2 regions of the Brevundimonas vesicularis genome follow, and region 2 is predicted to be linked to the other one. Evidence: riboswitches for the same ligand, from Rfam matches in the RefSeq annotation. Region 2 holds a riboswitch; the other holds the start of a gene.

Region 1 (14,874 bases), 770 kb from region 2:
TGCTCGAAGACATCAACCACTGAAACGTCGCCCCAAAATCGCGAAATGCAAACCGGCGCGGACCCTAGAAGGTCGGCTCCCCGCCCGCAACGTCGTCCGTTACTGCGAAGCCGGCTTTTTCGAGAAGTAGGTCTCGACTTCGGCAGGAAAACGGCGGGTTTTCACATCGCTGGCGAAAGCGGCGGCGGCGCGGTCGATCTCGGTGCGCAGATCGGCGTATTTGCGCACGAACTTCGGGGTCCAGTCGAACAGGCCCAGCATGTCGTTGACCACCAGCACCTGGCCGTCACAGGCGGCCGAGGCGCCGATGCCGATGGTGGGCACGTCGATCGTCTCGGTGATCTCGCGCGCCAGCGATTCGGCGACGCCCTCGATGACGATGCAGAAGGCGCCGGCCTCGGCAACGGCCCTGGCCTCGGCCAGCACCCGGTCGCGCTCGCTGTCGGTCCGGCCCTTGGCCTTGAACCCGCCCTCGGCCAGGATCGCCTGGGGTCGCAGACCGACATGGCCCATGACCGGAATCCCGCGCTTGACCAGGAAGGCGACGATCTCGGCCATTTCGATGCTGGTTTCCAGCTTCACCGCCTGGGCGCCCGTCTCCTTCATCACCCGCACGCAGTTGGCGTAGGCGACCTCCTTGCCGCCTTCGTAGGAGCCGAACGGCATGTCCACGACCACCATGGCCCGTCTGGCGCCGCGCATGACGGCCTGCCCGTGCAGGATCATCATCTCCAGCGTCACGCCCACGGTATTGGGCAGGCCGTGAACCGCCATCCCCAGGCTGTCGCCGACCAGCAGCACATCGCAGTGCGGGTCCAGCAGGGCCGCCATCGGCGCGTCATAGGCCGTCAGGCAGACGATCGGCTCGCCGCCCTTGCGCCCCGCAATATCGGGCACGGTGATGCGTTTGACGCTCTCTTGGGTATGGACGGACATCGCCGGGCCTCCTGACGTGAAGAGGGGTCAGATAGGCCCCTGCCCCGCCGGTGTCACCCTTGCGGCCGCGCTCACACGTCCTGCGACAGCTTCGCCACGCCCGCCGCCATCAGGGCGACCAGGGCCCCGGCGACGATCCAGAAGGCCATCATGCCCGAGCCGTTCATCACATCCAGCGAGCCGACGCCCAGACCTTGAAGGCCCAGACCGTCCAGGCCCGATTGCGCTGCGCCCTGCGCTGTGGCGGCCGCCGCCCGGAGGCCTTGCGCCAGGGTCGTGTCGCCGTCGGCGGTGAAGTTGATGTTCACCCCCTCGCGCACCGCCAGCACACCGCCGATCAGTCCGGCCGCCGTCAGGGTCAGGGCGCGCCAGCGCGACCGCGTCTCCATGCGCGCCTTGACCGTCGCCAGGAACAGGGCCTCGTCCGGCAGGCTCGGCGCCTGGGCGAACAGCCTTTCGATCATCGGATCGAATTCGTCAGCCGACATGGACCGACCTCCCGCCTGAGCCGTGCGCCGGTTGAAGCCGCGCACGGAGTTTATCCAGACCACGTTTGACATGCGATTTCACCGTGCCAAGCGGCAAATTCATGGCTGCCGCGATTTCCGGATGCGACATCCCCGCGCCGTGGCACAGGGAGACGCAGACACGCTCGGTCTCGCTGAGCGTCTTCAGCGCCTCGTCCAGGTCCATCAGACCGCCGCGATCAACGACTACACCCGCCTGATCGGCCTCGATCTCGGCGACGTAGCGCGCCTCCTTGGCCACCCGCTTCAGATAGAGCCGCGCGGCGATCTTCTTGATCCAGCCCGCAAACGTGCCCTGCCCGCGAAACTCCGCGCACCGCTGGAACCCTTGCAGAAAGGCGTCCTGCGCCACGTCGTCGGACAGGGACGGCGTCGCCCCCATCCGGCGCAGCAGCCCCCGAACCGCCGACCCGTGCCGACGCACCAGCTCGCCATACTCCCGCCGACCACCGGCCGCCGCCTGGGCCGCCAGCTCCACATCGTGGAAGTCGCGTAGAGACTTGCTCATCGGAGCTTCCCCCCGCCCGCCGTGGTCAGTCCGCGCCCTTGTTGAAGAAGCTCAGCACGATGAAGGCCAGGCCGATCGTGACGGGAATGCAGGAGATGCCCAGCAGGCCGCTGTCGAGGTTGCCGTTGAAACCGCCGCCCAGTTCGCTGACGACCGAGAAGGCGGCGATGCCGATGCCGGACGCCAGCCAGATGACGCCGCGCCGGATGTCCTTGGTGCGAGACGGCAGGCTCTTCTGCACGTCCTTGGTCAGGACGTCGATCAGTTCAGGCGGCAGTTGCTGGCCCTTGTCCACCGCATGGCGGATGGTCTCCTGCATATCGCGCTTCTCGCGATATTTCAGAACCTGCGGGCCGAAGACGATGGCCGTGATCGAGCCGAAGACAGAGAATATGGCGAAGATCGGAATGAAGTCATGCATGAAGAATACCCCTTGAACCGTTGCAGCAGCCTGATGCGGCGGCCTTCTGATCACAAGAGGCTGGCCGACGCCTCAACGGATGCGCGGCGTTGCGTGAAATCTTCGTAAGGTCGCCGTTTCGGCCGCCGTCGGTTCGGTCTAGGGTCCGATCTCATCAATCTCAGGAGCGCATCCCATGGCCCATGTCACCTATCGCATCGTCGAACACGACGGCGGCTGGGCCTACAAGTCCGGCGACACCTATTCCGAAACCTTCGCCAGCCACGACGACGCAACGGCCGCCGCCGTGCGCGCCGCGCGCGAACAGCGCGTGCCGGACCAGACCGCCGCCATCGAATACGAGACCGCCGCCGGGGAATGGGTCACCGAAAGCGCGGACGGCTATGACCGCCCCTCCACGGACGTCGAGGGCTGAGCCCGAGATGATCCACCGTCGCACCCTGCTGGCCGCCGCCGCCCTCGCGCCGCTGGCAGGCTGCGCCACGGCCCCAAAGGCTAAGACGCCCACCGAACTGAAGCTCGTCACCTTCAACATCTGGCACAACATGGGCGACTGGGCCGCCCGCCGTCCGCTGCTGATCGCTGCGCTGAAGGCCCAGGACGCCGACGTCATCGCCCTGCAAGAGGTGCTGGAGGACGCCAATGTCGGGCTGGAGAACCAGGCCCGGATGCTGGCGCGCGAGTTGGGCGGCTATCACGTCGCCTTCGTCTCGACCGACGCCGAGGGCGCCCCGCGCCGTTACGGCAACGCCCTGCTGACCCGCCTGCCAGTTCTGGCCGAGGCCTCGACCAAGCTTGAGCCGCTCGACGATTTCCGCACCGCGCTTCGGCTTCGCGTCGCGGTTCAGGGTCGCCCGGTCGATGTCGTCGTCACCCATCTGGCGTGGCAACAGGACGCCGGCCCGGTCCGCGCCCGCCAGATCGCGTCGCTGCTAAGCTGGCTGCCGCAGGACGACACGCCCCTGATCGTCACGGGCGACTTCAATGCGACGCAGGAGGATTCCGGCCTGGCGACCCTGACCGGCCCCCGCTTCTTCAGCGCCCTGCCCCGCGGCGCGGTCACGACCACCCTGAACCCGGCCAAGGGTCACCCCGAGCGTGTCATCGACCACATCTTCGTCGAACAGGCCGCCTTCATCCCCGGCGAGGCCCGCCGCTTCGGCGATACGCCGACCAACGGCGAATACCCGTCCGACCACTTCGGCGTCGTCGCGACCGTGCGGCTCAGGTAAGCGCTGAGGCATAAGTCTCGGGCTTGAACCCCACCAGCCGCCGATCCCCCAGATCCAGCACCGGCCGTTTAATCATCGACGGCTGGGCCGTCATCAGCGCGATCGCCTTCGACCTGTCGATGTCCGTCTTGTCGGCTTCGGGCAGCTTCTTGAAAGTCGTCCCGGCCCGGTTCAGCACCGTCTCCCACCCGTGCTCGTCGACCCACTGGCCCAGCCGCCCCGCATCCACTCCGGCCTTCTTGTAGTCGTGGAAGACATAGTCGACCCCCTGCTGCTCCAGCCAGACCCGCGCCTTCTTCACCGTGTCGCAGTTGGGAATGCCGTATAGGGTGTAGGTCATTGCGGGGGGGTCTCGGAGCCGGTGTCGAACCGCAGCTATACCCGACCTCCATGTCGCTCGACATAGGGCGAAACATATAACGATATCCTTATATGTTTCTTGACTTGTCCCCCCGGCTCGCCGTTGTATGGGGCGTCGAGGTTCTGCGCGTCGCCTCCGGGCGATGCGGAGCTAAGAGGGAAGCCGGTGTGATGCCGGCGCTGCCCCCGCAACTGTGAGCGGCGAGCCGAAGGTCCATTTCGTGTCACTGACGTCTTCTGACGTTGGGAAGGCCGGACCCGAAGCCGTGACCCGTGAGCCAGGAGACCTGCCCCGACAGATAACGTCCTCCGGCGGGGTGTCCGGTCAGGTCGCATGAACGCCGCGACGGGACGACTGCGCGCGAGCGGTCGCGCGTCCCTGTCCGCTGTCTCGCCACAGCATCAACGGCAGAGACCATGGCGAGCACCGACTTCACATTCAGGATCACGCGGACCGCGCTCGACGAAGACTATCGTCCCGCCGACACGACGCGGATCACCACCAATTTCGCCAACCTGGCGCGAGGCGAGAGCCGCCGGGATAATCTGCGCAATACCCTGCGGATGATCGACAACCGCTTCAACTCGCTGGCGCACCACGACAATCCGAGGGGCGATCGCTATGCGCTGGAGCTTCAGATCGTCTCGGTCGAGATGAGCCTTTGCTCGGAGCGCGACGACGCCTTTCCGCTGATCGAAATCCTGCAGACGACGATCATCGACAAGGGGACGGGCCGGCGAATCGATGGGATCGTGGGCAACAACTTCTCCTCCTATGTCCGCGACTACGACTTCAGCGTAGTCCTGCCCGAACACCTGAAAGCGCACCCGAACGGCGGCGTGCCGGACGACTTCGGTGAGCTGCACGGCAAGCTGTTCAGGCACTTTCTGGCGTCGCGCGCCTATCGCGACAACTTCGCAAAGGCGCCGGTCATCTGCCTCAGCGTCTCCAGCAACAAGACCTACCATCGCACCGGCTTCGACCATCCCGTGCTGGGGCTGGAATACGACAACGACGCCTTCTCGCCGACCGATCGGTATTTCGCGAAGATGGGGATGAAGGTCCGCTACTTCATGCCACCGGGCAGCGTCGCGCCGTTCGCCCTGTACCATGTCAGCGACCTCACCAGCGACTACACCGACCTCGAACTGGCCAGCACCATCGCCACGATGGAGACCTTCCAGAAGATCTATCGGCCCGAGATCTACAACGCCAACTCCCCGGCGACTGAGCAGTATCAGCCCAGCCTGAAGGCGCAGGACTATTCGCTGACCCGCATCGTCTACGACCGCGACGAGCGCAGTCGGCTGGCCGTCGAGCAGGGCCGCTTCGTCGAAGAGCGGTTCATCAAGCCGCACCGCGCCCGCCTCGACCAATGGTCGGCCGCCTTCGCCGCCGCCTGAACAGTTTCCAGATTTCAGAGTCTCCCCTCATGAAAACCCTTCTCCCGACCTCGACCGCCGGCAGCCTGCCCAAACCCGTCTGGCTGGCCGAGCCCGAGACGCTCTGGTCGCCTTGGAAGCTGCAGGGCGATGACCTGATCGAGGCCAAACAGGACGCCCTGCGCCTGTCGCTGGACGATCAGCGCCGGGCCGGCATCGACATCTTCAGTGACGGCGAACAGACCCGCCAGCATTTCGTCACGACCTTCATCGAACACCTCGACGGCGTCGATTTTGAGAACCGCAAGACCATGCGAATCCGCAATCGCTATGACGCCAGCGTCCCGGTGGTCGTGGGCGCCGTCAGCCGTCCGAAATCGGTCTTCGTCGAAGACGCCAAGTTCCTGCGGGCTCAGACCGACCAGCCGATCAAATGGGCGTTGCCCGGGCCGATGACGATGATCGACACCCTGTATGACGACCATTACGGCAGCCGCGAAAAACTGGCCTGGGAGTTCGCCAAAATCCTCAATGAGGAGGCCCGCGAACTGGAGGCCGCCGGCGTCGACATCGTCCAGTTCGACGAGCCCGCCTTCAACGTCTTCTTCGACGAGGTGAACGAATGGGGCGTGGCGACCCTGGAGAAGGCGGCCGAGGGGCTGAAGTGCGAAACGGCGGTCCACATCTGCTACGGCTACGGCATCAAGGCCAACACCGACTGGAAGAAGACCCTCGGCTCCGAATGGCGGCAGTACGAAGAGGCCTTCCCCAAGCTTCGGACCTCCAGCATCGACATCATTTCACTCGAAGCCCAGAACGCGCGCGTGCCGATGGATCTGATCGAACTGATCCGGGGCAAGAAGGTGATGGTCGGCGCCATCGACGTCGCGACCGACACGATCGAAACGCCCGAAGAGGTGGCGGACACCTTGCGCAAGGCGCTTGAGTTCGTGGACGCCGACAAACTCTATCCGGCCACCAACTGCGGCATGGCGCCCCTGTCGCGCCGGGTCGCCAATGGCAAGCTGCGCGCCTTGAGCGCCGGCGCCGAGATCGTGCGCGAGGAACTGTCCCGCGACCTCTACTACGGCGCGGAAAGGTGCGAGCCGTGAGGGTTCGCCTGATCGACATGGTGTTCCCCGGTGACGCCAACCACCATGGCACCCTGTTCGGCGGGGTTGGTCTGGCCCACCTCGACAAGGTCGCCTTTCTGGCCGCGAGCCGCCACGCGCGACGGGCCGTGGTCACGGCCGGATGCGAGCGGATCGATTTCGCGGCTCCGGCCCGGATCGGCGAGATGGTCGAGGCGGTTGGCCGCGTCGTTCGGATCGGTCGGTCCTCTCTGGGCGTCGAAGTCGAACTGCACGCCGAAAGCCTGCTGAGCGGCGAGCGCCGCCTGTGTACGCGCGGAGCCTTCAACATGGTCGCCCTGAGGCCGGCGGGCGATGATCAACCGTTAACGCCCCTCGATGAGGCAGGCGAGGCGGACGATGGCTGGCTGAGGACCGCAGAGATGGTCTTTCCCGGCACGACCAACCACTACGGCACCCTGTTCGGCGGCGACGCGCTCAAGCTCATGGGCAAGGCCGCCTTCGTCACGGCGACCCGCCATGCGCGCGAGGTCATGGTCATGGCCGCGACCAACCGCATCGACTTCAAGGCCCCGATCGACGGCGGCGACATGGTCGAACTGGTCTCGCGCGTAAAGATGGTCGGGCGCAGCTCAGTCTCGGTCGAGGTGCAACTCTGGGCCGAACGCCTCCTGACGGGAGAACGGCGGCGTTCCGCCACGGCCGAGTTCGTCATGGTGGCCGTCGATGCCGAGGGACAGCCAAAACCGGCGGCAAGGTTATGAAGCGACTGCGGCTAAGCTCTCACGCAGGGAAAAAACGCGTCGCCATTCCGACCCATCTCCCCATACCATTTCGATAGATGATTTGACGCGAGATCAAGGACTTGAAGGGCCGGAGCGTCAATCGACCGGACATGCGTCAGAGCCGGATAATGATGTCACGGGTCTTTGAAAACAGCAGCGCTCTGAAACTGCGCGATCTTGCACTTTGCTCGCCATTTCTGGGCGTGGCGCCGTTCGCTCTGACGCTGAAATAGACAAATTAGACGAATTAGACGGTGTTTTTGTCAGGCGACCGTCTAGGCCGCAAATCCGGCGAAGACGCCGATGACCATCACGATGAAGGTCGCGACGACGCTGGACAGGCCGATGGCGATCATCACGGCGAAGGCCTTGGCCAAGCCGGGGACCACGCCCCGATACCACCGTCCACGGCCCATCCGCATGAAGGCCACGACGCCCAGTGCCAGCATCACAAGGCTGCACGCCGCGGCCAGCGGGCCGGGGCTGAACATGAACCACGCCAGCGGCAGCAACGGCACGGTCCAGGCGTTAAGATAGGCGAAAGCGGCCCTGAACCCGCGTCTCAGGCCCAGGTCCTCGGCGTCCCACAGGCGAAACAGCGGCATGGCCGCCAGGGCGTAGAAGGGCGCCATGATGGGCACGGCGACCAGGGACATCCATCCGTCGGCGTCCGACATGAATGCGTCGCGCGACTTGCCCGCTTCCTGAAGCAGGGGGTTCAGAACATCGGCCGGCATGCTTTCCAGATAGAAGCTCAAACCGCCGCGCAGGAACACCACCAGCATCAGGATCGCGTTCAGCGCCAGATACAGCTTCAGCGGCTTGGCGTAGCGCCCGCCCCCGGTCGGCCCCTCGATCATCCAGGCCTGAAGGACCAGCCGGGGCCGCACCAGCAGATCGCGCGCGGTCCGCACCTCGGCCCCGCCAAAGCCCAGCGTGTCCTCTGACAGGTCCTTGAACGCCTGTTTGCGCGTCGTCTCGCCGTCGGTCATCGGATTCTCCCCTAGGGGATGCATACACCGCCCGGTTGACCGCGCAACCGCCGATCGGAACCGCTTGGTCAGAACCGCTTGCTGAGGCCAATGCTGACGACCCGCCCGCGCGGATCGGCAACCACCGGGTCATAGCCAAAGGCGAACTGCGCCAGCGGCGGCGCCTTGTCCGCCACATTGACCACCCCGACCGACAGATCGAGGTCAGCGCCGATCGTGCGACGGTAGAACAGATCGACCGTCGTCTGGCTGGCGATGCTGGCGTCGGTGATGCCGCTGCGGTCGTTGGCGTATCCGTCAGTATAGTGGACCAGGGCCGTCACCGCGTTCGCCCCGCCGCTCCAGCCCAGGGCGAACTCGCCGCGATTGCGTGGCAGGGACCGGCCAATGTTGTTCAGGTTGGTCGAACCGACGCCCGACACCTTCGCGGCCGACGCGTCCAGCCGGATGTCGTAGGCGTCCACATAGGTCCAGGTCACCGAGGCCGTCGCCTCCCCGCCCCACAGGCCGCGCCGATAGCGGGCCGACAGGTCGATCCCTTGGGTCTCAATGGACGAGGCGTTTACGAAATACAGCTGCACGAAGGTCAGGGCGCCGCTGGGTGAACGGGTAATGCGGCTCTGCGCCTCCGTGCCGGTCCGCCCCGCCGCCGTATCGGCCGCCGCCTGGTTGATGATGGCCTGGGCCGACTCCTTGACCACCTGATCGGCATAGTCGAACCGCCAGGCGTCCACGCCCAGTTCCAGCCCCTCGATCGGCGTCCAGACCGCGCCCAGGTTCAGGCTCTCGGACTTCTCGGGCTTCAGGTCGGCCCGGCCCGAAGTCAGGGTGTTGACAAAGACGAACGCCCCCCGGTCGAACACCGACGGCTGCGACGCCTGCGCTCCCGACTGGGCATAGACCGACGGCGCGCGGAACCCCTGCCCCCACGACGCGCGCAGGGCCAGGGCGTCGGTGACATCCCAGCGGATCGCGGCCTTGGGGCTGAACCGCCCCTCGTTCCCGTCATAGGATTCGTAGCGCCCGGCGAGCTGCGCCTCGATCCGGTCGCCCAGGTGGAGGCGGGCCTCGGCGAAGGCGGCCAAGGCTTCCTGATCGCCCTCGAAGTCCGGCGACACGCCCGCCGTCAGCAGATCGCCGCGGTTGACCAAGTCGCTCCAGTCGTGACGGAAGCCGCTGCGGCGATACTGGGCGCCGACGGCGACATCGACCGATCCACCGGCCCAGGCCAGGGCCTCGCCGCTGGTCGAGGCGTCCGCCGTCGTCAGGGTCGCCGCGCCCCGCAGGCCGGTCGAGCCGATCAGGCTGTCGATCAGGGCAGTGGTGTTCGCCGTCCCGGTTCCCAGGTAGGCGCTGCCGAACGGGTTGAAATACTGGCAGGCGCCGACGCCAGGCGTCCCCGTCGCGGGATTGCAACCCGCCCCGCCCAGGCCGTTCAACGCATTCTGCAAGGCGCTGCCGATGGTGTCGGGCTTGTCGTAGGCGACGTGCTGGCGGCTGCTGGTCGCCGACAGGTTCCAGGTCCAGCCATTGCCGAAGCGCCCATCCAGCCCGGCCGCCAGACGCCAGGTGCGATAGTCGAACTCGGCCTGCGACGCGCCGGCCTCCGCCCCCAACAGCCGGCCCCGGAACAGCACCGCCTCGCCGAACGGATTGTCGGGATGGGTCGCCGGCACCGTCAGGGATCGCGCCAGGATCGGCAGCGACGGCGACTGGCGCGCGATGGTGTTGGTCGCCGACCACGCCCCTTGCAGCGACAGGGTCATGTCGCCCACAGGCCGTCGGTAGTCCGCGAACAGCTGCGTGCGCGTCTCCTCCGGGACCAGATCGAAGAAGTCCGAATAGTCCAGCCGGCAGAAGATGTCCGTGGGCGAGTTCAGATAGGCGCTGCCGAACGCCGGATCGCCGCACGCCGGATCGGGCGAAAACCCATTGCGGCTGGGTCGGAAATATGAGCCGGGCTGGCCGTAGCTGGTGACGGCCGTCCAGGCCGCGCGGCCATAGCGTTCGGCCTGGGTGAAGTCCCGCTCGTCCGACCCCAGGGCCGAACGATGGAAATGCGAGGCCGCCAGCGTCAGGTCACCGCCCAGCAGGCCGAACCCGCCGAGCGCCTCGATCACGCTCTCTTCCGATCCGTCGGCTACGGCGTATTTGGCGCTGACCTCGGGACGGTCCACGCCCCGCCGAGTGATGAAGTTGACCACGCCCGCCACCGCGTCCGAGCCATAGACCGCCGAGGCGCCGTCCTTGACCACCTCGACCCGCTGAAGCGCGATCATCGGAACCAGCGAGTTGATGTCGACGAAGCCCGAGCCGTCCGTCGCCACCACGGCGCTATTTGTCCAGCGCTGGCCGTCCACCAGGACCAAAGTTGAGCCGAGGCCGAGATTGCGCAGGTTGAACTGGGCCGTGCCCGAACTTTGCGGCTGGTTCAGCTGATCGACCTGGGCCTCCGAGCCCGAATTGGCCGTGACCAGCCGGACCAGCTGAGAGGCATCGGCGATGCCGGCGGCGGCGATTGTTTCGCGGGCTACAGTCTCTACCGGGGCAATCCGCTCGCCGCCCGCGATCCGGGAGCCGGTGACCACCACATCGTCCACGCGCGACTCCTCCTGGGCCTGGGCCGCCGCAGCCGTCGCCAGCCAGGCGATCGAGGCTGTCGCCATCAAGAAGTTGCGCTGCGTCATTCGGATACTCCCCCACGATTGGCAGCGGGCTTCTATCCAGCGCTTCGATTTTGCGAAAGCCTAATTTTGCAGTTTTGCAATTTCAGTTGTCAGCGAGACATCGTGCGCCATTGATCCCGCCATGTAACCGGTTACGGTGCGGCAAAACAGAAACGGTCAGGAAAGCAGGAAGCATGGCGAACGTCCGTCTGGTCGACGTGAAAAAGGCGTTCGGCGCCGTCGAGGTGCTGAAGGGCGTCGATCTGGAGATCGCCGACGGCGAGTTCGTGGTCTTCGTCGGCCCCTCGGGCTGCGGCAAGTCCACCCTGCTGCGCACCATCGCCGGTCTGGAAGAGGCGACGACGGGCCAGGTCTCCATCGGGGACCGCGTGGTCAACGACCTGTCGCCGTCCGACCGGGGCATCGCCATGGTGTTCCAGTCCTATGCGCTGTATCCGCACATGACCGCCTATGAAAACATGGCCTTCGGCCTGAAGCTGGCCAAGACGGACAAGGGCGAGATCGATCGCCGCGTCCGTGCCGCCGCAGAGGCGCTCAGCATCACCGACTATCTGGATCGCAAGCCCAAGGCCATGTCGGGCGGCCAGCGCCAGCGCGTCGCCATCGGCCGCGCCATCGTGCGCGAGCCCGAGGTCTTCCTGTTCGACGAGCCCCTGTCGAACCTGGATGCCGCCCTGCGCGTGCGGATGCGCTACGAGTTCGCGCGGCTGCACGCCGAACTGAAGACCACCATGATCTACGTCACCCACGACCAGGTCGAGGCCATGACCCTGGCCGACCGGATCGTGGTGCTGAACGCCGGCCGGATTGAACAGGTCGGCGCGCCGATGGACCTGTACGAACACCCCGCCAACCTGTTCGTCGCCGGCTTCATCGGCAGCCCGAAGATGAACCTTCTGACAGCCGAGATCGTCGAGGCCTCGACGATCGGCGCGACGGTGAAGACCACGGCCGGCGAGACGATCCAGCTCGCCGTGGACGCCGCTTCGGCCAAGCCCGGCGACGCCGTCACTTTGGGCGTCCGTCCCGAACACCTGAGCCTCGACGACGACGGCGACGCCCTCAGCGCCGAGGTCATGTTCGTGGAGACCCTGGGCGCGACCACAATGGCGCACCTGAAGCATCCGGCGACACAGGACACGCTGACGGTTCAGTTGGCGGGCGAACTGCGGGCCAAGGCGGGCGAGCGACTGACGCTGCACGTGCCCGCAAAACAAGCCCACCTGTTCGACGCGACCGGCAAGGCCTTGAGCCGCCTCTGATCCCTCTCCCTTTGGGAGAGGGCTTGTGCGCCCGAGAGCGTAGCGAACGGTCTTGCGCGAAAGGGTGATGGGCGGATGCTGCGACCTGGCCTACCGGCCGACCCTCATCCGGCCCTTCGGGCCACCTTCTCCCAATGGGAGAAGGAACGTAGTAGTCAGCGCAACTCTACCAGCCGCGCCCCAACCGGAATGAGCAGTTCATCACCCGACCACGTCGCGGACCGGCCATCGATCCGAACGCGCTCCGGCCGCCCCTGCCCCGCCGGCCATTGCAGGACGAAGCCGCCCGGCGGCGTCGCGCCGTCGCCCAGGGTGAGCACATAGCCCTGCCGTTCCTTGCGGTAGGCGTAGGTCAGCGGCCCATAGGCGGTGCGTAGATCCCGCACGCCGACGCCCTCGGCGGTGTCCAGCCACGCCTCCGGCACGCCCGCCGCCAGAACCAAAGCGTGATCGCGGTCCCGCTCATAGGCGAACAGATCCAGCGCCGAGCGGATATAGTCCGAGCTGATCCAGGCGTGCGGCATGTCCCCAATGAAGCGTGGCTCGCGCTTTTCGCGGCCCACCACCTCGGCCCAGCCGTTCCAGGCCTCGGGTCGGCGGTCGGCCATGAGGAAGTCCAGCACATCCAGCGCTCGGTCCTTCTGACCCAGCCGCACATAGGCGCCGACCAGCCGCCATTCGTAGGGGGTATAGTCCTTCCACGCCGTGCGATTGGTCAGCCGGTTCTGGAAGTTTTCCCAGTAGCGATCGAAGGTTCGCGCCAGAAACTCAGGCGGCAGATTATCCTGTTCGCCCGCCGGCGACAGGGCGATGGTTGTCGAGGTGGCGTCGAAATCGCCCCGGTCCGCAGCGCCCGCGATCCAGTCAATGCCATGATGGGCCGCCGTCGCCGTGATCGACGCGCGGATGTCGGCGGCGAACTGATCCCGCGCCGCCGCATAGCGGGCGGCGGCCTCCGCATCGCCCACCGTTTCGGCGATGAAGACCGCATCCTTGTAGCCCAGCAGGCCCCAGAAATCGTCCCAATAGGAATAGGCCGCCTTATCCGAATAGCCCTCGTGGCTGATCGTCGGTGGCAGCAGGCCATATAGGTGACGCTGGTCCGGCGCCTGGAAGGCTGCCGTCCGGGTCGAGGCGCGCAGTTCGTCCATATAGGTGATCGCCTTTTGCACCTGCGGCCAGACCTGGCGCAGCAGGGCTTCGTCCTTTGTGTAGCGATAGGTTTCGGCGGCCAGGAAGACGAACTCGCCGTGGCTGTCGTTCTCGGGCACCGGATCGGCGCCGCGCGCATCGACGCAGCACGGCACCTTGCCGTTCTCGAACACATAGGGGGCGTACCAGCGCAGATAGTCGGCCGAATGCTCGGCCATGCCCAGCCGGTTCAAACCCTCTGCCATCATGGCCCCGTCGCGGATCCAGGAGCGGTTGTAGCTGCGGGTTCCAGGTTGGAGGATCGGCCCCTGACGCGACATCAGCATATGGGCCAGCGAGGATTTCAGCGCGTCCTCGATCCTCTGGGCGGCAGGCGGCAAGGTCAGGTCCACCCGATCCAGTTTCGCGCGCCATTCAGCCGCCAGCCGTGTCTCGACCGCCTCCAGCACAGCCGCCGCCTGTCCCACCGGCTCGGGCGGCAAGGCGTCGCCCGATAGCTGCGACACCCAACCGACCGTGCGCGTCTCGCCGGGTTGCAGCGCCACCTCGTAGGTCAGTGCGCCAGCGGCCAGACCCGTGGCGTCGGTCGTCGTCATGGGCTCGGCGGCCGGTCGTCGCGCAGACGGCAGAATCAGGGACTGCGGGTCGCTGCCGGCGTCGAAGGTCGCCAGCGCGACCTGATCCGGCGTCGCCAACGGCTGCACTCGCACCGCGTCGTTCAGGCTCAACTGCGCGCCGTCCCAGCCGATCGTCTCCATTGGGCTGACACCGCCGGGAATGGCGAGGAACTGACGCGGCGCATTCACCTGCATTGGCCGCGCGGCCAGGGCCAGGGTCAGGGTGCGCGGCCGGCTGGAAGTGTTGGTCAAGTCGTACCGGCCCCAGAGCTGCGCCTGATCGGCCGGTCCGTCGGCGAAGCTGGTGATCTTCAGCGTCCAGTCGTCGGCGGTCCAGGTCACGGACGGGATCGGCAGATCGCCGTCCTTCAGCCCCTGTTCGATATTGACGTCGGCCCAGGTGATCAGCCGCCCGTTGTCGACCACGAAGGGTTCGATACTGGGTCCGGCGCGGCGAAGCTCGATGGCGCCGTCCTCGCCGATCAGGCCGCTCTCCCCGCCCCCATCGACCCCGACCAGGGTCCAGTAGGACTGCTCGCCGGAGAAGCCGCGCGGATAGACGCCGCGCCGGTTTTCCTTGGCCACGGCTTCCAGAAACACGGTGCGGTCCGCGCCGAACGTCAGCGGTTCGACCTCGATCTCGTTCAGCGCATAGGTCGTGGCCTGGGCTGCGCCCAGCCGCTGGCCCGCACCGGACGAACCAACCACGTCCGGCGCCGGGACGGGCTTTAGCGGCTCAAGTCTCAGCCAGCGCGCCGTCGCCTCGGGCGTTCTCAGCCAGTCCACGCCGCCATTGCCGCTCGTGACCGTCGCCAGCTCGCGCCAGTCGCGCCCATCCAGGGAGGCCGAAACGCGATAGTCGCTCGCCGCGCCCCGCTCGCCCCAGCGCAGGGTCAGCCCGCCGAACTCGCGCTCGTAGCC
Region 2 (14,874 bases):
TGAAAACCTCGCTCACGCGGTCAGCCGCTCCACGATCCGGTCCCGCCGCGCCGCATCGACGCCCAGCGCCTCCTTCAGATAGGCGTCCACCGATCCGTGCCGCGCCTCGACCTCGGCGAAGGCGGCTTCCAGATAGGCGGCCTCAACCCCTAAGAAGGCCACGATCGCATCGTCCGACGCGACCCGACCCGTCATCTTGTGCAGCTGTCTGGCGATGCCGGGCGCCCGACCCGCCAGATCGACGGCGGTATTGGTCAGCAGATAGTCCCCGACCATGTCGTGGCGCGACACGCCCAGCAGATGGTGGGTCAGGGCGGCGAGAAAACCCGTCCGATCCTTCCCCGCCGCGCAATGGATCACCACCGGCCGATCTTGATCCGCCAGGGCCTGAAAATAGCGGCCGAACACGTCCTGATGCGACGGGTCGAACGGCAGGGCGCGATAGGTCTGGGTCATGAAGCGCCGCCCGGAGTCCGGCGTCAGGTCGGCGGTCTTCAGAAAGGTGATGTGCGGCGCCTCGGCGCCGTCATCCACGCCGCCTTCGATGACCTGCCCGCTGAAGCCTTCAGGCCGACGCGACGGCTGGTCGCGGCGCTCGCCGGGTCGGCGCAGATCGACCACGGTCCCGATGTCCAGCGCCTTCAGCCGCTCCAGATCGGCCTCGCTGGCGCGGGCGTGGTGGGCCGAACGCAGCAGACGGCCGGGCTTCACGCGCCGCCCGGCCGCCGTGGCGTAGTCGCCATAGTCCCGAAAGTTGTCGATGGCCTCGAAGGCGTGATGGCGGTCGGTCATGACCGCGTTTCTAGCCCATGTTCACCGCTCTGGCAGCAGGCCCGCCATCGCATCCAGATAGGCGACGAAGGCGTCGCGTCCCTGATCGGTCAGACTGGCCTCCGTCAGCGGCTTGCGACCGTTGAAACGCTTGGAGACGGCGACGAACCCTGCCTCTTCCAGCTTTCGCAGATGGACGGACAGATTGCCGTCCGTCGTCTGCAACCGGGTTTTCAGGGTGGTGAAGTCGGCCGACCCCGCCCCGGACAGAAAGGCCATGATCCCCAGCCGGATGCGCCCGTGAATGACGTCGTCGATCCGGCTGATGTCGAAGTCGTCGGCCATGCTAGACCACCTCCGACGGTTCCTGACGCATCAGGATGATCCCTGGGATCAGCGCGATGGCGACGAGGACAATCGTGAAGACCAAATAGATCATGGGGCTGTCGATGAACCAAGCCACGGCAACCGCGCCGGCATAGGCCGCAAGGGCCGTGAACGACATCCAGCGCGTTTTGGTCATCGCTGCGCCAATCATCCAGGCCGAGCCATAGGCAACCAGCACCGTCGTCGGCATCACGGCCATCCACGACCAGTTTCCGGTCTTTAGGGACAGGGCGACCAGCGCCAGCCAGGTTACGAAGATACCGTAGCCTACGCCGGACCAGGCCGCTCCCACTGCCTTGTTTCCCGCTGAGTTGATGCCGGGCTTTCCCTTCATACGCCCGATCAGGAGACTCAGGGCGACTGCGAAGACGACGCCTGCGCCCATCCACAACCACAACTGAGCCCACGGATTCACTTGAACGGCACCCGATTGAATCGCCCACTGCCCGAGACTAGCGCCACCGAAAACCACGGCCGCGGCTATAAGGATCGGACCGGCCAGAAGGGGTGCGTGCCGCCCCTCGTGCGCCAGGCTGCGCATATAGGCGATGTCGTCCTGAATGGCTTGGGTCTCGCGGGTCATGATGCTCTCCTCCTCGAACCGTTGAGACAGGATAGCCCATTTGCTTTGTATTGTAAAGTTCTTTCTTCCGAGTCCACGCTGCGCATGGAAAAGGGGCGAAGCCTCCGGCTCCGCCCCTCGTTCGACTTTGTGTTTTCAGCCTACAGTCGCGGCGAACCCCGTCCACGCAGTCCGCCGGCCACCAGGGCGATGACGAACAGGATAATGGCCACGACGGCGACGAACTTTGCGATCTCGAACGAGAAGTTCGCAATGCCGCCGAAGCCCAGCACGGCCGCGACCAAGGCCACGACGAGGAAGATAATTGCCCAGCGCATCATGGGTTTAGCTCTCCTGAGTTGATGTTGCCGTCGGCGACCCGGGAGCCGTTCGTCGGTCTGCATCATCAACGCCAGGGTCGCCTGGCCGTTCCATCGCCTATCGACGGCGACGACGCGAATAGCCGCCCTGATCCATCTTGCGATCCGCGACCATGCTTGCGACGATCGCCGCCAGAGCCGGGTTGCGCAGCAGCAGGAAGGCCGCGCCCAGACCGCCCACGGCGCCGACGATCGGCCGCTCGCGAACGATGTGGATCACCTTGCCCAGCAGGCCATCAGGCTCATCGTCCTCTTCGGCGTCGTCATGCTTGTCGCCCTTCAGGAAGACCAAGGTCACGATCAGGGCGACCAGGGCGAACAGACCGAAGGTCACGGCCGCCGCACCGAGCGGCGTCAGCGTCAGGCTGAGCGCATAGAAGATGGCCACGCCCAGGAAGACGACGGCCAGGAACGCGCTGGCGGCGACGACAGCCGTCGCCACCAGTTTTTTGACGATGCCCTTGAACATCAGCGACGGCGGCCGGCCAGCAGCATGCCGAGGATGACGCCGACGCCGAGCGCCACGGCGGTCGATTGCAGCGGGCGCTCCTGCACGCGCTCGACGACATAGCGTTGCGCCTCATCGAAGCGTTCGGCCGCGTCGTCGTAATATTCGCGACCCTTTACGCGGGCCTCGTCGTAATAGCTGCGGGCCTGCTCGCGGACTTCGTCGCTCTTGGCGCGCAGCTTGGCCTCGGCCTCGGCGGCCTTTTCGCGCAGGCGTTGGGTCTCTTCGCGGGCGCCGGTCTTCAGATCCTCCTTGAGAGTCTTCAGGTCGGCCTTGATGTCTTCTCGAGCCTTGGTGGTGGCCATGGTGCGCGCTCCGTTGAAAGCTTGGCGGTAGAATAGAGAACCCCGTGCTGCAACGCCACATGCGCAACGAGGTTCCTTTAGGCAGGTCGGACGTACGCCTCTCGCCACGGACTTTTCGCCGCATTAGAACGGTCGCCATGACCCAATGGCTGTTTGCGCCCCGCCCCGCCCCGTCCCTGCCGATCGTCGGATCGGACCAGCGGTTCCCCGTTCGACGCATCCTGTGCGTGGGCCAGAACTACGCCGCCCATGCCCGCGAAATGGGTTCGGACCCCGACAAGCAGACGCCCTTCTTCTTCACCAAGCCGGGCGACGCCATCGTTTCGGACGGCGCAAACCCATCCTATCCGTCGGCCACCGCAAACCTGCACTACGAGGCCGAACTGGTCGCCGCGATCGGGCCGGGTCAGGATGGCGGCGTCGCCATCGTCGGCTGGGCCGTCGGCTGCGACCTGACCCGCCGTGATCTTCAGGCCGAGGCCAAAACCGCCGGCCGCCCCTGGGACGCCGCCAAGGGGTTCGATCAGTCCGCGCCCTGCGGCCCCATAACCTTGGGCGACCTGCCTTCGCCCGACGGTGCCATCCGCCTGAGCGTCAATGGCGAAACCAGACAGGACAGCGTCCTGAGCGACATGATCCTGAACCCCGACCGGATCGTCGCGGCGGCCGCCGGCCTGTGGTCGCTGCAACCCGGGGACCTGATCTTCACCGGCACCCCGTCCGGCGTCGGCCCGGTCAAGCCGGGCGACCGTGTGGTCGTGACCATCGACGGGCTGGAGACACTCAGTTTCGAGGTGCAGCCATGATCCTGCACGGCTATTGGCGCTCGGGGGCCAGCTACCGCGTTCGCATCGCCCTGAACCTAAAGGGGCTGGCCTACGACAACGCCGCGCACGACCTGCGCAAGGGCGAACAGAAGACGCCCGACTATGTGGCGCTGAACCCGCAGGGCATGGTCCCCGCCCTCCAGGATGGCGACCTTGTACTGACCCAGAGCCCGGCCATTCTGGAATGGCTGGAGGAAACCCGCCCCGAACCGGCCCTGCTGCCGAAGGGGGCAAACGACCGGGCGACCGTGCGCGCCATGGCCGCGCTGATCGGCTGCGACATTCATCCGCTGAACAATCTGCGCGTGTTGAAGGTCATCCGGTCCGAGTTCAACGCCGACCAAGCCGCCGTGGACGCCTGGGCCGCAGGATGGATCGCGCCGGGCTTCGACGCGCTGGAGGCTCTGATCGCCCGCCACGGCGCCGGATGGAGCTTCGGCGACGCCCCGACCCTGGTCGATTGTTATTTGATTCCACAGATGTATTCGGCGCGGCGCTTCAACATGGACCTGTCGCCCTGGCCGCGTCTGCTGGCGGTCGAACAGACCGCCTTGGCCCATCCCGCCTTCGCCTCGGCCCACCCGGACTTGCAGCCTGACGCTGACGCCTGATTTTCGCCTCAGTGCGCATATCAGCGGTGGATAAGTAGGGTTCGCTTAAGGTCTCGCTCAGCGTCCCTTAAGCATTGGCGATCATAGTGTCGGGCGTGTCGTATTCCCCCGCCACACCTTCGGCGTCGTCGCCCATCCATCGCCTGGCCCTCGCCGTGGTGACCGAGCCCGAGCGCGCGCCCGGCGCCTTCATGAGCGCGCCGTCCGGCGCTCGCGAAGACGCCATGCGTTTTCTGCTGCAGACCGGAGCCGACGCCGGGGTCAAGCTGATCGCCACCCGGCCCGAGGGCGACGGCGAACGCCTGCTGGGTCAGGCCTGGCCCTTCCCCTCGCCTTTCCAGGTCACGGTCCGCACCGTGCCGCTCAGCGAAGGTCTGGACAGGGTCGAGGCCCGCGCTCGCCGTTCGCTGGAGCGGATGGGCCTGCCGCGCGGCGATGTTCTGCTGATTTCCAACGCCGCCGATCTGGCCGGCGCCGAGGGCCGCGCCCTGTGGGACCGCGCCCGCAGCCTGAAGGACCGCGGCCTGTTCCGCCGTATTGGTTTCTGCGCCACGATCGAGGACGGCCCCGCGCTCCTGGCCCGCCGTCTGGAAGCCGACGTGGTCCAGGTGCCCTGCAGCCTCTTGGACCAGCGCGCGGCGCAGGACGGGACGCTGGAGGCCATCGCGGACGCGGGGGCCTGCGTTCATCTGTCGGCCGTCTTCGCCGACGGCCTGCTGTTCGCAGGCGGCGATGATCTGCCGCCCGAAATGGCCAGCCACGCCCAGGCCCTGTCGCGCACCCGCCGGCGCCTGGCCGAACAGCGCTGCGACCCCATGCAGGCCGCCCTGGCATACGCGCTGTCGCTGCCGGGCGTGGACAAGGTGGTGGCCAGCGTCGCCTCCGCCGCCGAACTGCGCGCCATCGTCGCCGCCGCCCACGCCCCCTGCCCCAACCTGGATTGGTCGGCGCTTGCGCTTGCGGCGCCGGCGGCCTTCACCGCCGACGCCCGCGCCCGGATCAGTAGCGCAGCCTGATGCCGACATAGCCGGACCGTCCCGGCTCGCCGTATCCGAACACCTGCTGATAGTGTTCGTCGCCCAGGTTCTCGATCCGCGCCGTCAGGGTGACCTGGTCGGTCAGTTCATACGCCGCGTTCAGATTGGCGGTGATGAAGCCGTCGCGCGCCACCGTCGAGAAGCCGCCCGAGTCGTCCTGATCGCCTTCCGCCCGCACGGTCAGCGCGCCGGACAGACGATCGCCCGTCCAGCCCAGGGTCGCTGAACCGGCGTGTTCCGGCACGCGCAGCAGGCGCGCGCCCGTCGTGCGATCCGTCGCGTCGGTCCAGGCATAGGCCAGCGTCAGGTCGAACCCGCCGCCCAGCAGGGCGCGGCCTTCCAGCTCGAACCCGTCCGAACGCGTCTTGGCGACATTGATGTAGCGACCGGCCGAATAGGTGATCTGGTCCTCGACGTTCAGGCGATAAAGGGTCGCCCGCCCGTCGAACCGACCGTCGGCCGAGGCCCAGCCCAAGGCGATCTCGACGCTGTCGGCCGTTTCCGGCTTCAGCTCGGGATAGGGCCGCGGCGCAAAGCAGAAGTCGCAGACCGCCTGGCTGACCGTCGGCGACTTGAAGCCCGTGCCGTAGGCGCCCGACAGGATGAAGCCCCCGGCCAGATCATAGGCCGCCGACACCCGCCCCGTCGTCTTGGAGCCGAAATCGTCGGTGTCGTCATACCGCAGCCCGCCGGTCAGGTTCAGCGCGCCGACATCGTACTGGGCCACGCCGAACACCGAGGTGATCGACAGGTCGCGCGACAGGCCCGACGACAGGGCCGCCGAAGCCTCGTTCCGCTCCACGCCGAACGCATAGTCGATGTCCTGCGCCTGGCCATTCGCCTGCCAGCGATAGGCCTGACGGTCGCCGGTGAAGGTCGAGCCGAAACCGCCGCTGACCGAGCTGCGATCCAGGTCCGACGCCGAGACGCTGAACTGATGCGTCAGGCCGAACGCCTTGGCCGTCACCCGGCCAAAGCCCGACCACTGCTCGCTTTCCTGGGTGTCGGCGGTGTCGGCCAGCGCATAGTTCGGCGCCGGGAAACCATCGATATCGGCCTTGGATTTGTTCCAGCGCACCGATCCATCGACCTTGACCGCATCGGACAGGACATACCGCCCCTTGGCGCCGAGCGTCGTGCTGCGGAAGCCGTCGGCCTCCGTGTTGCCATTGGCCTCGTCCGCCGCCGAAATGCCGTCGGTGTCGAAGCGCGACGCATAGGCGCTGATGGCGTAGGTGTCGTTGGCGACCCCGGCGGACACGCGGCCGCGCACGGTGTCGAAGCTGCCGGCCTCGGCCTCGGCGCGCAAACCGTCGATCTCTTGCGTAGTGAACGAAATCACCCCGCCGATGGCGTCGGATCCCCATAGCGACGACTGGGGGCCGCTCAGCACTTCGATCCGCGCGATATCGGCCAGTTCGAAGCTGGAGAAGTCATAGGCCCCGTTCGGCTCGGCTGCATCGTTGACCGGCGCGCCGTCGACCAGGACCAGGGTCTTGCCGGGCGTCGCGCCGCGCATCCGCACCTGGGCCACGCCGCCGAAAGCGCCCGAGCGCGTCACCGACAGACCCGGCACATCGGCCAGGATGTCGGCGGCGAAGATCGCGCCGCGCTGCTCGATGGTCTTGCCGTCGATGACGCGGGCGCCGGGCGTGTCGGCGACGATGGCCGGGATGCGGGTGGCGGTGACGATCACCTCGTCCAGCTGGGTCGCGTCCTCTGCAAAGGCAGGCGCTGCGAAGGCGGCCGCGATCGCGGCCGTCGAAAGAAGAATGGAACGCTTCATTGAGCGATACCCCCGTGTTCGGTCCCGCGAATGCGCGCGAGAGACCGTCATGAGCGAACCGACCCGCCAGACCGCTTAGGGGTCTGGACGGCGCAAGGTCGGGTCGCTTCCACGGAGAAACCGCGCTGCTGTCTGGTCCCGGACAGGAGCGAGCGACGTCGGCGGCCAGGTCTCCTGGCTTGCGGGTCGTAAACCGCCGTCCTCGCCTTCCCAGTTGCCCAGTGGCGCCGGGATCGAAACCCCGGACGGACGACGCTCTCGCCGCCTACAGTTGCGGGCACAGCCACGGCATCACACCGTGTTCCCTTAACCGCCTGACGCGGCCTATCGCAGGGCCGACAAGCCTGTGCAAGAGCCGGTCAACGGCCTTGAGCCGCCGGGCGTGATCCGTCACCCTGTGGCCACATGAACGCGCCTGCCAAATTCCCCGAAAATGGGCATCCCCCGGAAATCGCCGCCTCGCTGGAAGGCGCGACGCCGTTCATGGCTCAATATCTGACGGCCAAGGCGGGCCAGCCGGACGCCATCGTGTTCTTCCGCATGGGCGACTTCTACGAGCTGTTCTTCAAGGACGCCGAGGTCGCGGCGGCGGCGCTCGGCATCACCCTGACCAAGCGCGGCAAGCATCAGGGCGAGGACATCCCTATGGCCGGCGTGCCGGTCCATGCGATGGAGGGCTATCTCGCCCGCCTGATCCGCATCGGCCACAAGGTCGCCATCTGCGAACAGCTGGAAGACCCCGCCGAAGCCAAGAAGCGCGGCGGCAAGGCCGTGGTGCATCGCGGCGTGGTCCGGGTCGTCACCCCCGGCACCCTGACCGAAGACAGCCTACTCGACGCGCGCGGCGCCAACCGTCTGGCGGCGGTCACGGTGCGTAAAGGCAGGGCGGCGGTCGCCGTGGTCGAACTGTCGTCCGGCGCGGTCGACAGCGTCGCCTGCGCCATCGAGGACCTGGGCGCGGCGCTGGCCGCCTTCCGTCCGTCCGAAGTCCTCGTCACCGACCGGATGTATTCTGACGAGACGACCCGCGACGCCCTGAACGGCTCGGGCGGGGTGGTGCAGGCCCTGGCCAGCGCCATCGCCGAACCCCAGGCCGCGCGGGCGCGGGTCGAACGGCTGTACGGCGTCTCGGCGCTCGACGGTTTCGGCGCCTTCGAGGAGGCCGAGGTCTCGGCCCTGGGTCTGATCGCCGCCTATCTGGAGACGACCCAGGCCGGCAAGGTCCCCGCCCTGGCCCCGCCGCGCCGCCTGGGCGAAAGCGGCTTCCTGGCCATCGACCCGGCGACCCGCGCCAGCCTTGAGATCGACCGCACCCAGCGCGGCGAGCGCGAGGGCAGCTTGCTCGCCTGCATCGACCGCACCGTCACCTCGGGCGGCGCCCGGGCCCTGGCCGAGCGCATCGCCCGGCCCCTGCGCGATCCGCTGGCCATCAACGAGCAGCTCGACGCCGTCGAATGGCTCTTGGAGCGCCGCGACCTGCGCCGCGACCTGCGTGACGCGCTGAAGGCCTCGTCGGACATCGCCCGCGCCGTCGGACGATTGGCGCTGGGTCGCGGCGGCCCGCGCGATCTGGCGGCCGTGCGCATCGGCCTGTCGATCGCGGAGGGCGTCGCCGGTCTGTTCGTGGGTCAGGTCGATCCCCTGACCGGCCAGCCGCGCCGCATCGCCTCGGCGCTCGACCGGCTGACCCTGTCGCCCGACGTGTCGCGACTGAAGGCTGATCTGATCGACGGTCTGGTGGACGAGCCGTCACACTTGGCCCGCGATGGCGGCTATGTGCGCCCCGACTATCGTCCCGAACTGGACGCGGCCCGCACCCTGCGCGACGACAGCCGCCGCGTGGTCGCCGATCTGGAGGCCCGCGCCGTCGCCGAGTCCGGCGTGCCGTTCAAGATCAAGCACAACGCCGTCCTGGGCTATTTCCTCGAAACCAGCGCCAAGGCGGCCGAATCCTTGCTCCGCGCCGGGCCCGACAGCCCCTTCATCCACCGCCAGACCCTGGCGAACCAGGTCCGCTTCACCACCGTCGAACTGTCGGAGCTGGACGCCAAGATCAGCCAGGCCGGCCACCGGGCCTTGGCCATCGAAGGCGAGACCTTCGAGGGCTGGCGACGCGAGGCCGCCCGCCTGGCTCAGCCGCTGCAGGCCGTCGCCGAGGCGCTCGCCGAACTGGACGCCCACGCCGCCCTGTCCGAATGGGCCCAGGAAGTCGGCGCGATCCGGCCCGTGGTGGACGACACCCTGATCTTCTGCGTCGAGGCCGGCCGCCACCCCGTCGTCGAGGCGGCGGTCAAGGCGGGCGGCGATCCCTACACCCCCAACAACGCCCGTTTGGACGGGTCGGGTCAGGACGGATCGCGCCTGGCCATCGTCACCGGCCCGAACATGGCGGGTAAGTCGACCTTCCTGCGCCAGAACGCGCTTCTGGTGATCCTGGCCCAGGCCGGCGCCTTCGTGCCGGCCCGCTCGATGCGGCTGGGCGTGGTGGACCGGTTATTCAGCCGCGTCGGCGCCGGCGACGACCTGGCCCGCGGCCGCTCCACCTTCATGATGGAGATGGTCGAGACCGCCGCCATCCTGACCCAGGCCACGCCGAAGAGCTTCGTCGTTCTGGACGAGATCGGGCGCGGGACCGCCACCTATGACGGTCTGGCCATCGCCTGGGCCACGGCCGAGGCGCTGCACGAGACCAACCGCGCCCGCACCCTGTTCGCCACCCACTATCACGAACTGGCCCAGCTGGAGACGCGGCTGGACCACGTCTGCAACCTGTCCATGGTCGCGCGGGAATGGAACGGCGAACTGGTCTTCCTACACGAGGCGGCGCCCGGCGCGGCCGACCGTTCCTACGGCGTCCAGGTCGCGAAACTGGCCGGCGTCCCCGCCTCCGTCGTCGCCCGCGCCCGCTCGGTGCTGAACCGGCTGGAAGGCGAAAAGGCCGCCGCCGCCCGCCTGGACGACCTGCCCCTGTTCGCCGTCGCCGAGCCGGAACCGATACGCGGCCCCTCGCCGCTGGAAACGGCCATGCAGGACGTCGACCCGGACGCCCTCAGCCCGCGCGAGGCGCTGGAAATCCTGTATCGGCTCAAGGGACTGACCTAAGCCGAATACGCAAAAACCCTTATAGATTGAGAATCTTAACCTCGTTCGACCAGTCTGGAGGCTCGCCCTCCCGTCCGCTCTAACCGAACGAGACCATGAAGATCAGCGCCCTTTCCCTGTCCGCCAAGACAGCCCTGATGGTCATCGCCGCGCTCGGCGCCCTGACCCTGACCCTGCTGACGGTCGCCGCCGGCCTTCTGACCCGGGACGCCGAGGCCCGCGCGGCCGAGCGTCAGGAGACCAATATGCGGGTCGCCTGGGACGTGCTGGCAGACTATGGCGACGGCTTCTCGACCCGCGACGGCAAGCTCTACGTCGGCTCGACGCCGATGAACGACTTCACCGCCCCGGTCGATCGGATCAAGACGCTGGTCGGCGGCACGGCGACCGTCTTCATGGGCGACCTGCGTGTGACGACGAACGTGGTCAAGGACGACGGTTCGCGCGCGGTCGGCACCAAGCTCAAGCCCGGTCCGGTCTTCGACGCCGTGCTGAAGAACGGCAAACCCTACCGCGGCCAGGCGGACATCCTGGGCAAGCCCTATTTCGTCGCCTACGACCCGATCAAGACCGCCGCTGGCGAGACCATCGGCGTGCTCTACGTCGGCATCCCCAAGGCCGACTTCATGGCCTCGGTGAACCAGATGATGCTCGCCCTGTTCGTCTGCGGCCTGGTCGTGGCCCTGCTGACGGTCGGCGCCTGCTTGTATGTGTCGCGCCGTATGTTCTCGCCGTTGAAGGGGCTGTGCGACCGGATGGAGGCCCTGCGTCAGGGCCGCACCGACTTCGACGCCCCCTGGATTTCGCGCGGCGACGACATCGGCCAGATCTCGCGCGCCGTCATCGCCTTCCGCGACGCCGCCGTGCGACAGAAGGAAATCGAGACCGAGGCCGAAACCATGCGCGAGACCGCGCGCGCCACCCGCATCGCCGGCGAGGCCGACCGTAAACGGCTCGCCGCCGAAGACGCCGTCGTGGTTCAGGCCCTCGGCGACGGCTTGGCGGCCCTGGCCAACGGCGACCTGACCTACCGCATCACCACGCCCTTCGCCGAGCGCAGCAGGAAGCTGAAGGACGACTACAACGCCGCCGCCGACACCCTGACGGCCACGATGAGCGAGATCATCGAACTGGTCGGCGCCATGCGTTCCGGCACGACCGAGGTCACCACTGCGACCAACGACCTGTCGCGTCGCACCGAACAGCAGGCCGCCGCCCTGGAAGAGACCGCCGCCGCGCTGGATCAGATCACCGTCACGGTGAAAAAGACGGCCGAGGGCGCCCAGTCCGCCGCCGGCATCACCGCCAAGGCCCGTGACGGCGCCGAGGACCGCGAGCGGATCATCGCCGACACCACCGCCGCCATGGCCCAGATCGAAAGCACCTCGGGCCGGATCGGCGAGATCATCGGCGTGATCGACGAGATCGCCTTCCAGACCAACCTTCTGGCCTTGAACGCCGGGGTCGAGGCGGCGCGCGCGGGCGAGGCGGGTCGCGGCTTCGCCATCGTCGCCTCCGAGGTTCGCGCCCTGGCCCAGCGTTCGGCAGAGGCCGCGCGCGAGATCAAGGCCCTGATCGCCGCCTCCAGCGCCAGCGTCGGCGACGGCGCCCGTCTGGTGGCCCAGACCGGCGGCGCCCTGACCGCCCTGATCGGCCAGGTGGCGGAGATCAACCTTCTGGCCGGCGAGATCGCCGCGTCGGCTCGCGAACAGGCCGTGGGGCTGGCCGAGGTCAATGTCGCCGTGAACCAGATGGACCAGACGACCCAGCAGAACGCCGCCATGGTCGAACAGACCACCGCCGCCAACCAGGCCCTCAGCCACGAGGCCGAGACGTTGGCCGAACTGGTGTCGCGCTTCCGCATCGAGGCGGGTCGCCAATCGCATGGCCGCGAGACCGCCTGGGCCGCCTGAGGCCTTTCCCGCTGAACGACAAAAGGCCCGGCCGCTGCGACGCGACCGGGCCTTTTTCTTGTCCTGAAAGCCCGCGTCTTTCGACGCGGCTTAGGATCAGGCCTGCATCATCCAGCCTTCGACATCCATGGCCGCCTGACGGACAGCTTCCGAACGGGTCGGGTGGGCGTGGCAGGTGCGGGCGATGTCTTCCGACGCGCCGCCGAAGCTCATGGTGATGGCGGCCTCGTGGATCATTTCGCCGGCTTGCGGGCCCATGATGTGGACGCCCAGCACCTTGTCGGTCGCGGCGTCGGCCAAAACCTTCACGAAGCCATCGGTCTCGTGATTGATCTTGGCGCGGCTGTTGGCGGTGAAGGGGAATTTGCCCTTCTTGTACTGAACGCCGGCCGCCTTCAGCTGGTCCTCGGTCTGACCGACCCAGGCCACTTCGGGGAAGGTGTAGACGACGCTGGGCACCAGCGCATAGTCGACGTGGCCGTATTTGCCGGCGATGGTGTCGATCACGGCGACCGCGTCTTCTTCCGCCTTGTGGGCCAGCATCGGACCATGGGTCACGTCGCCGATCACCCAGACGCCGTCCGCGACCTTGAAGTGATCATGGTCGATGAAGCCGCGCTTGTCCGGCGTCACGCCGACGCTCTCCAGGCCCAGACCATCCGTGTACGGACGACGGCCGATCGCGACCAGCACCACGTCGCCCTTGATCGTCTCGGCGACGCCGCCGGCCGACGGCTCGACGGTCAGTTCGACCCCGTCCTTGCCCGACTTGGCGGCCGTGACCTTGGCGCCCAGTTTGAAGCTCATGCCCTGTTTGGTCAGGGTGCGCTGGAAGGCGGTGGCGACCTCGGTGTCCATGCCGGGCGTGATCCGGTCCAGGAACTCGACCACCGTCACCTCGGCGCCCAGACGGCGCCAGACCGAACCCAGCTCCAGGCCGATGATGCCGGCGCCGACCACGATCAGCTTCTTTGGCACGGCCGGCAGCGACAGGGCGCCGGTGGAATCGATGACCTTGCCGTCTTCGAAGGCGACGCCCGGCAGCGGGGTCGGCTCCGAGCCGGTGGCGATGACGATGTTCTTGGCGTCCAGCGTCTGGACCGAGCCGTCGGCGGCGGTGACTTCCACCTTGCCCTTGCCGACGATCTTGCCCTTGCCCTTGATCCAGTCGGCCTTGTTCTTCTTGAACAGGAACTCGATCCCCTTGGTCAGGGCGGTGACGCTGTCGTCCTTGGCCTTGTGCATCTGGTCCAGGTGCAGCTTGGGCTGGACCTCGATGCCGATCTTGGCGAACTCGGTATTGGCGGCGTTCCACAGTTCCGACGCATGCAGCAGGGCCTTGGATGGCATGCAGCCGACGTTCAGGCAGGTGCCGCCGAGCGTCGAACGCATCTCCACGCAGGCGACCTTCAGGCCCAGCTGGCCCGCCCGGATCGCGGCGTTATAGCCGCCAGGGCCTCCGCCGATGATGACGACGTCGTAGGCGGCGGTGGCTTCGGCCATGGTATCCTCTGGTCTTCTGGCGCGCGGGGAAAGGCGCGCGGACACTAGCGCCGACCCCGCACGGGTCAACCGCTGGACCCCATATGGGGCCGCGTTTCGACCAATTGCAGAGGGTCAGACGACGAAAAAGGGCCGTGCGTCGCCGCCCGGCCCCTTCGATCATGTCTGACCGGCGCGCTCAGAGCTTGAAGCGTACGCCCAGGAAGACGTTGTAGCCGAACTTCTCGTACTCGTAGGTCCGCTCCTTGACGCCGTAGTAGCGCACGCCCGCGCTGTCGGTCAGGTTCTTGGCCTCGCCGAACACCTCCACCCCATTGCCGAAGTCATAGCTGGCGGTGAAGTCCAGCTGCTCGCGCCCTTCGACATAGAGGTCCAGATCGGCGTCGTCGGCATTGATCTCTTCCAGATAGTCCCCGCGCTTGGTGTAGGACAGGCGCGCGCTGAACCCGGCCATTTCGTAGAAGAGGGCGGCGTTGTAGTTCGTGTCCGACTGGCCCGGCAGGGCGAAGGTGTCGCGACCGCCGTAGGATTGGGCTGTTTTGATCTCGGCGTCGGTCCAGGTGTAGTTGGCGAAGACGCCGAAGCCCGACAGCAGGCCCGGCAGGAAATCGAACTTGCGCTGCAGGTTCAGCTCCAGGCCCGCCAGATGGCCCTCGGGCGCATTGATCGGGGTCTCGAAGTCGGCGTCGTAGACCGTGCCGTCGATGGTCACCTGCTCGCTGTATTTCAGGGTGTAGCGATAGTCGGTCAGGTCCTTGTAGAAGGCGTTCGCCGACACCACGCCCAGCGAGGCGAAGTAATATTCCAGGCCCAGGTCGATATTGTTCGACAGGGCCGGCTGCAGATCCGGGTTGCCGATCTCGTAGGAGATGTCGGACCCATCGGTTTCCTCGATGCGACGCGGCACGATCTCGCTGAACTCCGGACGCGAGATCGAGCGCGTCAGGGCGAAACGGCCGATCAGATTGTCCGAAAAGGCGTGGCGCACCGTCAGGTTCGGGAAGAACTCGGTGTCGTCCCGGCTGACCTTGGCCATCTGGAACGGAGCGCTGCCGTCGTTGTCGATCAGGGCCGCCGCTTCACCGTCGAACCTGGTGTTTTCCACACGAAGGCCGACGATGACGTTCGTCGCGCCGATGTCGAAGCGCGCCTGGGCATAGCCCGCCAGAATGTCTTCCTGGG

The links. Region 2 has a riboswitch for cobalamin ahead of O2K97_RS03465 (TonB-dependent receptor plug domain-containing protein). Riboswitches for the same ligand answer to the same signal wherever they lie in the genome.
Region 1: linked by a shared signal. The riboswitch ahead of O2K97_RS07440 (DUF1852 domain-containing protein) and the one ahead of O2K97_RS03465 (TonB-dependent receptor plug domain-containing protein) in region 2 are both predicted to bind cobalamin.

Annotation. Positions count from the first base shown of each region.
Region 1 covers NZ_CP114278.1:1,477,474-1,492,347, reverse strand. Annotated here, with positions in the region: gene O2K97_RS07480 (tetratricopeptide repeat protein) at 1-20, opposite strand, end outside; gene panB (3-methyl-2-oxobutanoate hydroxymethyltransferase) at 100-936, opposite strand; gene O2K97_RS07470 (hypothetical protein) at 1,008-1,424, opposite strand; gene O2K97_RS07465 (RNA polymerase sigma factor) at 1,414-1,971, opposite strand; gene O2K97_RS07460 (DUF6249 domain-containing protein) at 1,997-2,392, opposite strand; gene O2K97_RS07455 (DUF2188 domain-containing protein) at 2,568-2,807, shown strand; gene O2K97_RS07450 (endonuclease/exonuclease/phosphatase family protein) at 2,815-3,624, shown strand; gene O2K97_RS07445 (ArsC family reductase) at 3,617-3,964, opposite strand; cobalamin riboswitch at 4,086-4,294, shown strand; gene O2K97_RS07440 (DUF1852 domain-containing protein) at 4,402-5,388, shown strand; gene O2K97_RS07435 (methionine synthase) at 5,418-6,479, shown strand; gene O2K97_RS07430 (acyl-CoA thioesterase) at 6,476-7,222, shown strand; gene O2K97_RS07425 (hypothetical protein) at 7,519-8,235, opposite strand; gene O2K97_RS07420 (TonB-dependent receptor domain-containing protein) at 8,304-10,922, opposite strand; gene O2K97_RS07415 (ABC transporter ATP-binding protein) at 11,096-12,184, shown strand; gene O2K97_RS07410 (discoidin domain-containing protein) at 12,340-14,874, opposite strand, start outside.
Region 2 covers NZ_CP114278.1:711,641-726,514, reverse strand. Annotated here, with positions in the region: gene O2K97_RS03515 (anthranilate synthase component I family protein) at 1-16, opposite strand, end outside; gene O2K97_RS03510 (tyrosine-protein phosphatase) at 13-792, opposite strand; gene O2K97_RS03505 (winged helix-turn-helix domain-containing protein) at 814-1,116, opposite strand; gene O2K97_RS03500 (hypothetical protein) at 1,118-1,741, opposite strand; gene O2K97_RS03495 (DUF1328 domain-containing protein) at 1,882-2,061, opposite strand; gene O2K97_RS03490 (hypothetical protein) at 2,159-2,569, opposite strand; gene O2K97_RS03485 (DUF883 family protein) at 2,569-2,913, opposite strand; gene O2K97_RS03480 (fumarylacetoacetate hydrolase family protein) at 3,051-3,719, shown strand; gene maiA (maleylacetoacetate isomerase) at 3,716-4,351, shown strand; gene O2K97_RS03470 (aldo/keto reductase) at 4,447-5,367, shown strand; gene O2K97_RS03465 (TonB-dependent receptor plug domain-containing protein) at 5,351-7,174, opposite strand; cobalamin riboswitch at 7,320-7,529, opposite strand; gene mutS (DNA mismatch repair protein MutS) at 7,658-10,276, shown strand; gene O2K97_RS03455 (methyl-accepting chemotaxis protein) at 10,372-12,189, shown strand; gene lpdA (dihydrolipoyl dehydrogenase) at 12,286-13,692, opposite strand; gene O2K97_RS03445 (TonB-dependent receptor) at 13,871-14,874, opposite strand, start outside.